One region of the Permianibacter fluminis genome, then DNA from elsewhere that is predicted to be linked to it. Evidence: predicted binding sites of a transcription regulator. Region 1 holds the regulator's gene; each other region holds the start of a gene.

Region 1 (3,279 bases):
GATCGGCACGCCGTTCTTGTAGCCAAACGACTCGAACAGAATGTCCAGCCGCGCGCCTTCCCGGCCGAGCACCCGATCGAGCACCAGCTCACGCAGCTTGTTGCTGGACAGTGTGGTGGTGTCGATCAGCAAATCGGCGCGCGACGCGATGGGGCTCAGCAGCTCGCGTTCGCGGGCAATGGCTTCATTGAGCGACAGACCGGCGTGGGTCAGCGGATGCCGACGGCGGGTTTCGCTGAAGCGTTTCAGCAGGGTGCTTTCTTCGGCGTCGGTGAAAATGACCAGCGGTCGGCTGGCTTGGTCGAGCAGTTGCTCGTAGACCTGATCAAACTGGGCCAGCTCTTCCAGCTGGTTGCGGGCATCGATGGAAAAGGCGAGCTCGGCGTGTTCGTGCCGGACTTTCTGCACCAGGGTCGGGATCAGGCTGACCGGAATATTGTCGACGCAGTAATAGCCCTGATCTTCCAGCGCGCGCAGCGCCACCGATTTGCCGGAACCAGAGCGACCACTGAGCAGAACCAGAGCCATGAGCCATGCAATTTCAGAGCGGGGGAGTGGCAAAAGCTTAGCACGGACGTCCGGTCAAACTGGTGAAATTTGCCGCAAAAGGCGGTGTGACCGGCTCACGTGAAAGGGAATAAAAAAAGGAGCCGGGTCGGCTCCTTTTTTCTACTGAAATCACCTTTCATCATGAAAACAAGGACTTGAGGCGTGGGGCTCAATGGCCGCGCAGCATTTCCTTGTGCTTTTTGACCTGACGGTCGAGTTTGTCCATCAGCAAATCAATGGCGGCATACATGTCGCCGTCTTCACAGTCAGCGAAGATTTCGCCGCCGTTGACGTGCAGTTTGGCTTCGGCTTTCTGACGCAGTTTTTCCACACTCAGAATGACATGGACGTTATTGATGTGATCAAAATGGCGGTTTAGCCGCTCGAATTTGTCATTGACGAAGCTGCGCAGAGCGTCAGTGATCTCGACATGGTGGCCGGTCAGGTTGATTTGCATAGTGGCTTCCTCTTTCGGCGCCAGATCAAAGGTCGTCGCTGGCAGCGGCGGTTCCCTCATCATGGCTGCACTTACAACATGGTGCATGGTGGCCGGCTTTTCAAGCTGGTCCCGTTGACACCGGTCAAACCCGGTTCTGCTTTCCCACCCCAACGCCAGCCAACCTTGCCGCGCCTGGTGTGGAACCTATTTCTGGAGTGTCGCTCCAGACCCTCTTTTCTGAGTCGCTACTCAGACTCGCTTGCTAAACACTTGTTGCCTGACCAATACGTCGGTCGGGCTCAGCCCAGCGTCTTGCGTTCGCTGGATGGCGGTATGGACATGGCTTCGCGGTACTTCGCGACCGTGCGCCGTGCCACGACAATGCCGTCCTTCGCCAGAATCTGGGCAATTTGACTGTCACTCAGGGGTTTGTTGGCCTCCTCAGAATCGATCAGTTTGCGGATACGGGCGCGGATGGCGGTGCTCGAAGCTTCGCCGCCGGCGGTGGTTGCCAGATGGCTGGAGAAAAAATATTTCAGTTCAAAAATGCCGCGTGGGGTGTGCATGTATTTCTGGGTGGTCACCCGCGAAATGGTCGACTCGTGCATGCCAAGCAGCTCGGCGATATCGGCCAGCACCATCGGTTTCATCGCTTCTTCGCCATGCTCGAAGAAACCAATCTGCTGCTCGACGATCGAGGTCGCGACTTTCAGCAGCGTCTCGTTGCGGCTTTGCAGGCTCTTGATGAACCATTTGGCTTCCTGCAGATGGTTGCGCAAGAAGCTGTTGTCGGCGGCGGTGCGGGTGCGCTGGATGAGGCTGGCGTAACTGGAGTTGATTCGCAGCCGTGGCGCAATTTCCGGATTCAGCTCCACCGTCCAGCGATTGCGTTTCTTGCTGACAATGACATCCGGGGTGACGTATTCGGCAGCGTTCTGGGTCATCGCGCTACCGGGCCGCGGATTCAACCGCTGTATCGCGGCAATGGCGTCACGCAGCTGATCTTCGCTGAGCCGGGTTTTCCGCATCAGGGTTTTGAAATCGCGCGCGGCCAGCAACGGCAAATAGTCGCGGACGATCAGCTCAGCTTGGCTTATCCGATCATTGCCGTTGCGGGCCTGCCGCAGCTGCAACAGCAGACACTCGCGCAAATCGCGGGCAGCGACCCCAGGCGGATCAAATTGCTGCAGGCGCCGCAGCACGGCTTCGACTTCGTCCAGATCGAGATTGCCTTCTTCATTCAGGCTTTCGTAGAGATCCGGGCAGCTGGTGCGCAAATAGCCGTCGTCATCAATGGCGTCGATAATGGCTTCGGCGATCGCGCGATCGGTGTCGCTGAACGGGGTCAGATTCAGTTGCCAGCGCAAATGGTCATGCAGACTTTCCCGGGTCTCGCCCTGGAATTCGTAATCGTCATCGCCTTCCCGATTGCCGCTGCCACCGGCAGGCGAACTGAAGTCCCAATCTTCCCACTGGGCATCGACCGGCAATTCCGCATTCAGATCTTGCTGTTGCAAAGCTTCGCTGGTGTCAGGTGTGTGCTCGTCAGCCCCCAATTCACGATCAGCTTCGCTACCGCTGGCGCTGCTGGAAAATTCCGGCTCGCCAAAGTCGCTCTCGCCGGCGCGGCTGTCGGCATAGTCCGAATCGGCATAATTGCTGTCGGAAAAGTCGGTACCGCTGAATTCGGCCTCGCTGTCAGCGCGATCGGCGGCGCTTTCATTCTGATCGCGTTCGCTGGCTTGTTCTTGCTCGACCGCCTCGAAGCCGTCGTCGGCTTCGTCACCCGGCTCACTGACTTCGAGCATGGGATTGGAGTCCAGCGCCTGCTGGATTTCGGTCTGCAACTCCAGACTGGACAGCTGCAACAGCTTGATCGCCTGCTGCAATTGCGGCGTCATCGTAAGCTGTTGGCTGATGCGTAGTTGGAGTGAGGGTTTCATTCTTCTGGTTTGACTACCATGTCAGTGCCGTCTGTGGTCGCGGCGCCCTTAACTTCACTATAAACCAATCTGCAGAATCTGATCGGCTTACAGCGTGAAATGTTCTCCCAGATACACTTGCCGGACCTGCTGGTTGGCCAGAATCGCTTCCGGTGCGCCATCGGCAATCAGTCGGCCTTCGCTGACAATGTACGCGCGTTCACAAACCGTCAAGGTTTCACGGACATTGTGATCGGTAATCAGAATGCCGAGGCCCCGATCGCGCAGGTGCTGGATGATGCGCTTGATTTCCAGCACCGAGATCGGGTCGACACCGGCGAACGGTTCGTCAAGCAAAATGAAGCGCGG
Region 2 (3,279 bases), on a different contig from region 1:
TTTCCTTTAGCACACCGTCAACACGGAACCGAACCCGGTATTCCTTTTCATAAGGCTCGAAGTGCAAGTCCGAGGCGCCCTTTTTGATGGCGTCCATCAAGAGCTTGTTGATGAATCGAACAATTGGAGCATCGTCCGCGCCCTGACCGTCATCGCCGGCCGGCTCCTCATCACCGCCTTGAATATCGAGGTTGTCGAGGTCCTCATCCATGCCCTCGAAACTGCCGGCATCCTTGGCATCGAGCAGTTTGTCGATGGCACGGCCGAGCTTGTCATCCTCAACCAGAATGCCTTCAATGCTCATGCCGGTATGGAACCGGACCTTGTCCAGGGCTTCGAGATTGGTCGGATCCGAGATGGCAACGAACAACCGGTTACCGCGCTTGAACAGTGGCATGGTCCGGTGCTGCCGGATGATGGCTTCTTCGACCAGTTCCTTTGGAATCAGATCTTGATCCATCGCCTCGATGTCAAACAGCGGCGCGCCGAACTCCTGGGACGCTATATTCGCAAGAACGTGAGCTTTGGCTAGCTTATTCTGGACAACATAGCTAACGAAGGGCTGCTTGGTCTTAACCGCCTGAGCCAACGCCTCTTGAGCGATGCCCTCTTCAAGAATGCCGTCTGTGACCAGCCGTCGTGGCAGGCCGCCCAAGGCCATTTTGGTACCCGGTGTGCTCATTTCAGTTGTTCCGACAGATTCTTTTCATTAGCAGCTTTCAGATAAAGGTAATGGACAATCTTAAAAAAACAAAGGCGAGCCAAGCTCGCCTTTGTCCTAAACAACAGTAACTTACGAGCTGTTACGGCAGTTAGCCGGGAACAACTTGAACAGACTAGCCGATGCTCCAGTGTAGCAGCGCCATGCCTTGATGGTGTCGCCGGAAGCAGCATCCGAGCAGGAACCGCCAGCCAAGCCACCGCTGGCATTCGTGCAAGCCTTCAGCATAAGTTGTTCGTTGTACAAATCCGGATCAATGTTCTGGATTTCGACAGTGATGACATTGCCCGAAACGGCAATTTGTTCAACGTACTGACTGACGCCAGCCGAGTCAGTCGAGCAGCCGGCCGCATTGGCGGACGAAGGGACAGTATTCGGGTTGGCGGCGAAGAACTCTGCAACGGAAATTTTGCAGGCACCGGCAGCCGCGGCCACTTCGGAAACCTTCGAGCGCTTGAGATAGTCTTGGTAAGCTGGCAACGCAACGGCAGCCAAGATACCGATAATCGCAACGACGATCATGAGTTCGATAAGGGTAAAGCCCTTTTGCACTGATTTCATGTTTAAAGCTCCTCACAGGGGAAGGTATGGCCAGTCAATTCAGGATAGGTGAAAATCCCAAATCCGCCACTGGCGCGTCTCGTACGCCCCAACAACGAATGCAGCGTACGGGCGACCGACCAGTGTTATCAGTACGCCAGCAAGTATCGTGCCAAATATTTGATGGGTCAACTTCCCAGCATTCTGCCGGTCTGGGAACGCGCCAGCCCAGATAAATTGCTCTCTACATAGACTTATTTGTGAGGTGCCTCACAATTGCGGGTATTCCTATACCGTACTTCGCTAGGGGTAGGGCGTGTGCCCCTTCTCGATTGCGCGGCAGCTTGTGACAATATTTGTCAGTGGCCTATTAAAAACAGGGCGGGTATCCGGGGAGGGGCCCTAGAAGTAAGGCCAGTCTTTCCAAAGACTAGGTGGTTCAAAAAAAAACGATGTTGAGCCGCTGTCTGCAAGGCTATGGCCAACCCACGCATATCCAACTTTATCAGCATGGACGCTTCTCCAGTTGGAGCACGACCTACTCCACAACGTCACGTGCCGCCCTGTTTGGACTACGGTCGGGGTCGGAAAGCGGCGAGTTGTTTTGACCCGAACTGCAGAGATTGTCGTAGTTCTTCGGGCGTTCAAATTGCTTGGCAGTGTGGCTATCAAGCTTTGGCTTACTTCTCGACAATGTGCTGACCAATGTCAAATGTGATACTTGAGCCTTCCTAGGCGAGTCCTTATACTGTCGCGCCGCGGTACGTGCATTAAGACGCCGGTGTAGCTCAGTTGGTAGAGCAGCGCATTCGTAATGCGAAGGTCGTAGGTTCGACTCCTATCCCCGGCACCATCTTTCCATACACAGCTCAAACGATCATCTGTCCTCTTGTTACTCGATGCCCATGCTTAGGGTTGAAAGGACGCCCTTGTCTGAACATGCAGCTTGGGTCATCCTTGCCGCTAGTCTCGGTCAGACAGAATCCTCGCTATGGTCCTTTCCACTAAATTGAGCCGTCAACTACTGATTTTGCGGTTGTTGGCTTTGTGTTCGCTCGGTTTCGTATTCTACTTGCAATTCTTGGTGCCGACCTTGGTGGGGTCCGCTTCTAAGGGTATGCAGTTGGACATCATTGTCACTGTGCTGACCTCCAGTAGCTATCTGACTACTCAATTGGCGCTGTTTCTATTGCTATCGTTCATTCTCTGGGCTGGACTGGTTTGGTTGACTTATCGCACTGTGGCATTTTTCATGGTGCGTCGGAGTTGGCGGTATCGAACTTTTGTTCCAACCTTCTTGCTGTATACGTTGCTTTCATGGATGGCAATAGGATTTGCCAACAACGTCATATACAGTGGGTCGCGATTCGACTTGTTGGTGCCGATATATTTGCGAAATACCGTGACCGAAATAGTGGTCGCTGCAATATTGTCGTTATTAGTCGCGGTGCCAATGTTAGTGGCGTTGTGGTTGGCCAATCGAAAGAAAACGGTTTATGCGGCAGCGGCCATTTTGCTCGCAATCACCATTAGCCATAATATCGACTCAGGGTTCAGTCCGGCCGCTAAAACAAGCCAGCCGAACGTTATAATAATTGGTGTCGACTCCTTCTCTCCGTTTCAGCTTGGCCGCTATCACGAAGAGAATTTTTCTAATTTTATTTCAAAAATTGAGCAGATGCACTGGTTCGCTGATTCGGTTCCGAGCGTACCGAGGACCTTTGGATCTTGGTCCGGCATTTTGACTGGACTTGATGCTGTCGATAGTGGCGCTCGTTTTAACTTGACGCCGATTGAGACGGTAAAAACGGATCGCTCGATAGCTTATGATTTTCATAACGCAGGTTATCGCACCGTCTTCGCTATGGATGAAAGGCTGTTTGCAAATATCGATCAGCGATATGGGTTCGATGAGGTGGTCGGCCCAAGAATGGGGGCCATTGACTTCCTTATTTCTACCATCGCTGACTTGCCATTGAATAATCTCTTCATGCATTTTGTTCCGGGTAGCCAGTATA
Region 3 (3,279 bases), on a different contig from region 1:
CGGCGAGCACCGGTGACAGCAGGATGCGATTGTAATTACCGTGCGGTTCGGCACCGAACACCGTGATGTCATAGCGCTCCGGCGCCAGTGCCAGCAGCTCTTCAATGACTTTCATGCCGGCCATGCCATTGCCGACCAGCACCAGTTGTTGTTTCATCGGCCGCTCCTGCGCAAAAAGCAAAAACGGCGCTTGTGCCGCGGCTAGCGAAATCGCCAGTCGGGACACAAGACGCCGTTGTCTTGCCGAAATGGATTGCAATTCAGATGCCAGCGTTGCCAACGCTGATGGCAGCGCTCGTCGCGGCGGCTTGTTGCGCGCGCGAAAGAGCGGGATAGAACAGAAATATGCACACTGTCGGTGCAAATCCGCCACCGAATCGGTGCAGTGACTCGCGACAGCCAGTCCGTACGGCATTTCTCCCGCTAAAAAACGAAGATGAACTGGTGACAAATTTGAATTGCTGATGGTGACCGTGATGAACTCGATGGCCGCTTCATCACTCGCACGTGCACCAGTGCCAACCACGATCCGCTCACTTGCACCAAGCCCACGCCCCAAAACCGCTCGCCTGCGATGCACCCCGGCGAGACATCACTGCAAGACATAATGTCACGACTGCCGCAAGCCAATGCCCACAGGCAGCGCATGTGATGGTTATAAGGAATCGGACGTGATGCGGCCCGTCGCTTGCAGCAGATCGCCGGGTTAGTGGAGGTCATGACATGCGAGTGCTGGTGGTGGCAGACAGCAACGACCGCATCGATCCGGTGGTCGCCGCACTGCGGCAGGCGGGTATTGAATCGGTGCAGGAAATGGAAGGCGCGATCGGTTTGCTGCGCCGGGTTGCCGATTTTCAACCGGATCTGATCTTGATCGACACCGCCTCGCCATCACGCGATGTGCTGGAATCACTGTGTGTGGTCAACAGCCATGCGCCCCGGCCGATGTTGATGTTCAGCAACGACGATTCCGATGCCAGCATCAGCGCGGCGATGGCGGCCGGCGTCAGCATTTACTCGGTAGAAGGCATTGATGCCAGCAAATTGCCACCGATCATGCGTATCGCCGCCGCCCGTTTCCGCCAGGACCAGCAGCGCTTGACCGAACTTGACGCCATCACCCAGCAACAACACGAGAGGCAATCGGTGGCGACTGCCAAGGGCCTGCTAATGGCGCGCGATGGCTTGAATGAAGAAACGGCCTATCGCAAGTTGCGCGATAGAGCCATGCGCAACCGCCGCTCGCTCGCCGAAGTGGCCAGCGACCTGCTGAAGCGTTGGCAGTCGTGACAACGTCATCACAGTAGCAGCGATACGTCACAGTCACAGGCACAGTCACTGCCACAAGCGAAGTTACGGCAACAGGCATCGCCGCGATCAATCTGGGGCCGCGAAATGGTGCAAGCTGCTTCACGGCGGTGCGCAGAGTTTGCCGAAATGCCGTCGTCATGCCGCTGCAATCCACAGTACGCCGGCCGCAAAGCGCGCATCGGCTGAAATCGGGTTTGCTGGCATGCGCTTTGCTCTCTTCATTGTGCAAAGTTGAATTTTCCTCATCAGTTCGGACAACGGCGTCCCATGCCCTGCAGCAACGTGCAGGACATCGGACGCCGTTTTCATTTTTGGAGAATGCCATGACTGTCGCCCTGCTGAAGACTGCTGCCGAACCCGCCACTACCGCCGCAACAAGTGATAGCACCGCCGCCAATGAATCATCGCCAACAGGCGATGTCACCAGCGTGCCAGCGATCGCTGATGCGGGGATCAGCGCCGATGTCATCAACGGCGGTCGGCGCCTGTTTGGCAAACAGTTGGCGCTGGCCGCCAGCGCTCTCGCCGTTGCCGGCTGGTTGCCGCAGCGACAAGCCTGGGCCGCAGGCAGCGACAAGCCGGAGAAGACCCGGGTACAGGTTGGCTTTATTCCGCTGACTGATTGCGCGTCGGTGATCGTCGCCTCGCAAATGGGCTTTGACAAAAAATATGGCATCGAGATTGTGCCGAACAAGGAGGCATCATGGGCCGCCGTACGCGACAAGCTGGTGAATGGCGAGCTGGATGCCGCGCACGTCTTATACGGACTCGTGTACGGCGTGCATCTGGGCATTGGTGGCAGCAAGAAAGACATGGCCGTGCTGATGAACCTGAATCACAACGGTCAGGCGATAACCCTGTCGAACCAGCTGAATGAGCAAGGCGTGCGTGATGGCGAGTCGCTGGCCAAACACATTCAGAAAAATCCGCGCGAATACACCTTTGCCCAGACCTTTCCGACCGGCACCCATGCGATGTGGCTGTATTACTATCTGGCCAGCATCGGCGTGCATCCGTTTCAGGATGTCAAAACCATTGTGGTGCCGCCGCCACAAATGGTCGCCAACATGCGGGTCGGTAACATGGACGGCTTCTGTGTTGGCGAGCCGTGGAATGCCCGCGCCATCTTCGACAAAATCGGTTTCACGCTCGCCACCTCGCAAGACATCTGGACCGATCATCCGGAGAAGGTGCTCGGCTGCACGGCGGCGTTTGTCCAGCAGCATCCCAACACCGCGCGGGCACTCACTGCCGCCTTGCTGGAAGCATCGCGGTTTATCGACGATCCGCGCAACCGCGCGACCGTGGCCAAATTGATTGCCGGCAAAGCCTATGTCAACGCGCCGGCCGAGGTGATCGAGTCGCGCTTTCTCGGCCAGTACGACAATGGCATCGGCCGGCGCTGGCAGGATCCGAACTACATGAAGTTCTACAACGACGGTCAGGTGACGTTTCCGTATTTGTCCGACGGCATGTGGTTTCTCACCCAGCACCGACGCTGGGGTCTGCTGAGCAGCGAGCCGGATTATCTGTCCGTCGCCAGTCAGATCAACCAGATCGCGATTTACAAGCAAGCGGCAGCCGCAGCGAAAGTCCCGGTACCCAGCGACGTCCTGCGCAGCAGCAAGCTGATCGACGGCAAGATCTGGGATGGCAAGGAGCCGGCCCGTTACGCTGCCAGCTTCAGCCTCAACAGCGCGCAAGGTGTGGCGGCATGAATACGGCAAGACAGTTGAGCGCGGTGCCGGCAGTGGCATCAATATCAACAGCACCAAACACGCCAGATCCCGGCGTCGAGCAAACGCATCGGCAACGCCAGCAGCGCACGGAGCAGGCGACACTTCGGGCCGCAGTGCTGGCCAAACACGAAGCGGAGTTTGCCCTGCGTGCACAGGTCAATCGCGAACGTTTGCGCGCGCTGACGCAGTTGCTATTGCCGCCACTGCTTGGCCTTGCACTGCTGCTGAT

Evidence for each region. The regulator sigma-54, encoded in region 1, starts transcription at its own class of promoters, with help from an activator protein. The targets are predictions, from matches to a motif close to ANTGGCATNNANNTTGCTNT.
Region 2: a site for sigma-54 is predicted at 1,419-1,438, ahead of HPT27_RS08340 (pilin). Genes of this name have one in related genera too.
Region 3: a site for sigma-54 is predicted at 1,508-1,527, ahead of HPT27_RS06060 (CmpA/NrtA family ABC transporter substrate-binding protein). Genes of this name have one in related genera too.

Annotation. Positions count from the first base shown of each region.
Region 1 is NZ_JABMEG010000003.1:105,935-109,213, forward strand. Features, by position in the region: gene rapZ (RNase adapter RapZ) at 1-528, opposite strand, end outside; gene hpf (ribosome hibernation promoting factor) at 719-1,006, opposite strand; gene HPT27_RS18555 (RNA polymerase factor sigma-54) at 1,288-2,931, opposite strand; gene lptB (LPS export ABC transporter ATP-binding protein) at 3,019-3,279, opposite strand, start outside.
Region 2 is NZ_JABMEG010000001.1:1,933,222-1,936,500, forward strand. Features, by position in the region: gene pilB (type IV-A pilus assembly ATPase PilB) at 1-682, opposite strand, end outside; gene HPT27_RS08340 (pilin) at 794-1,282, opposite strand; tRNA gene HPT27_RS08345 (tRNA-Thr) at 2,039-2,114, shown strand; gene HPT27_RS08350 (sulfatase-like hydrolase/transferase) at 2,253-3,279, shown strand, end outside.
Region 3 is NZ_JABMEG010000001.1:1,379,091-1,382,369, reverse strand. Features, by position in the region: gene nirB (nitrite reductase large subunit NirB) at 1-157, opposite strand, end outside; gene HPT27_RS06065 (ANTAR domain-containing response regulator) at 724-1,290, shown strand; gene HPT27_RS06060 (CmpA/NrtA family ABC transporter substrate-binding protein) at 1,749-3,029, shown strand; gene ntrB (nitrate ABC transporter permease) at 3,026-3,279, shown strand, end outside.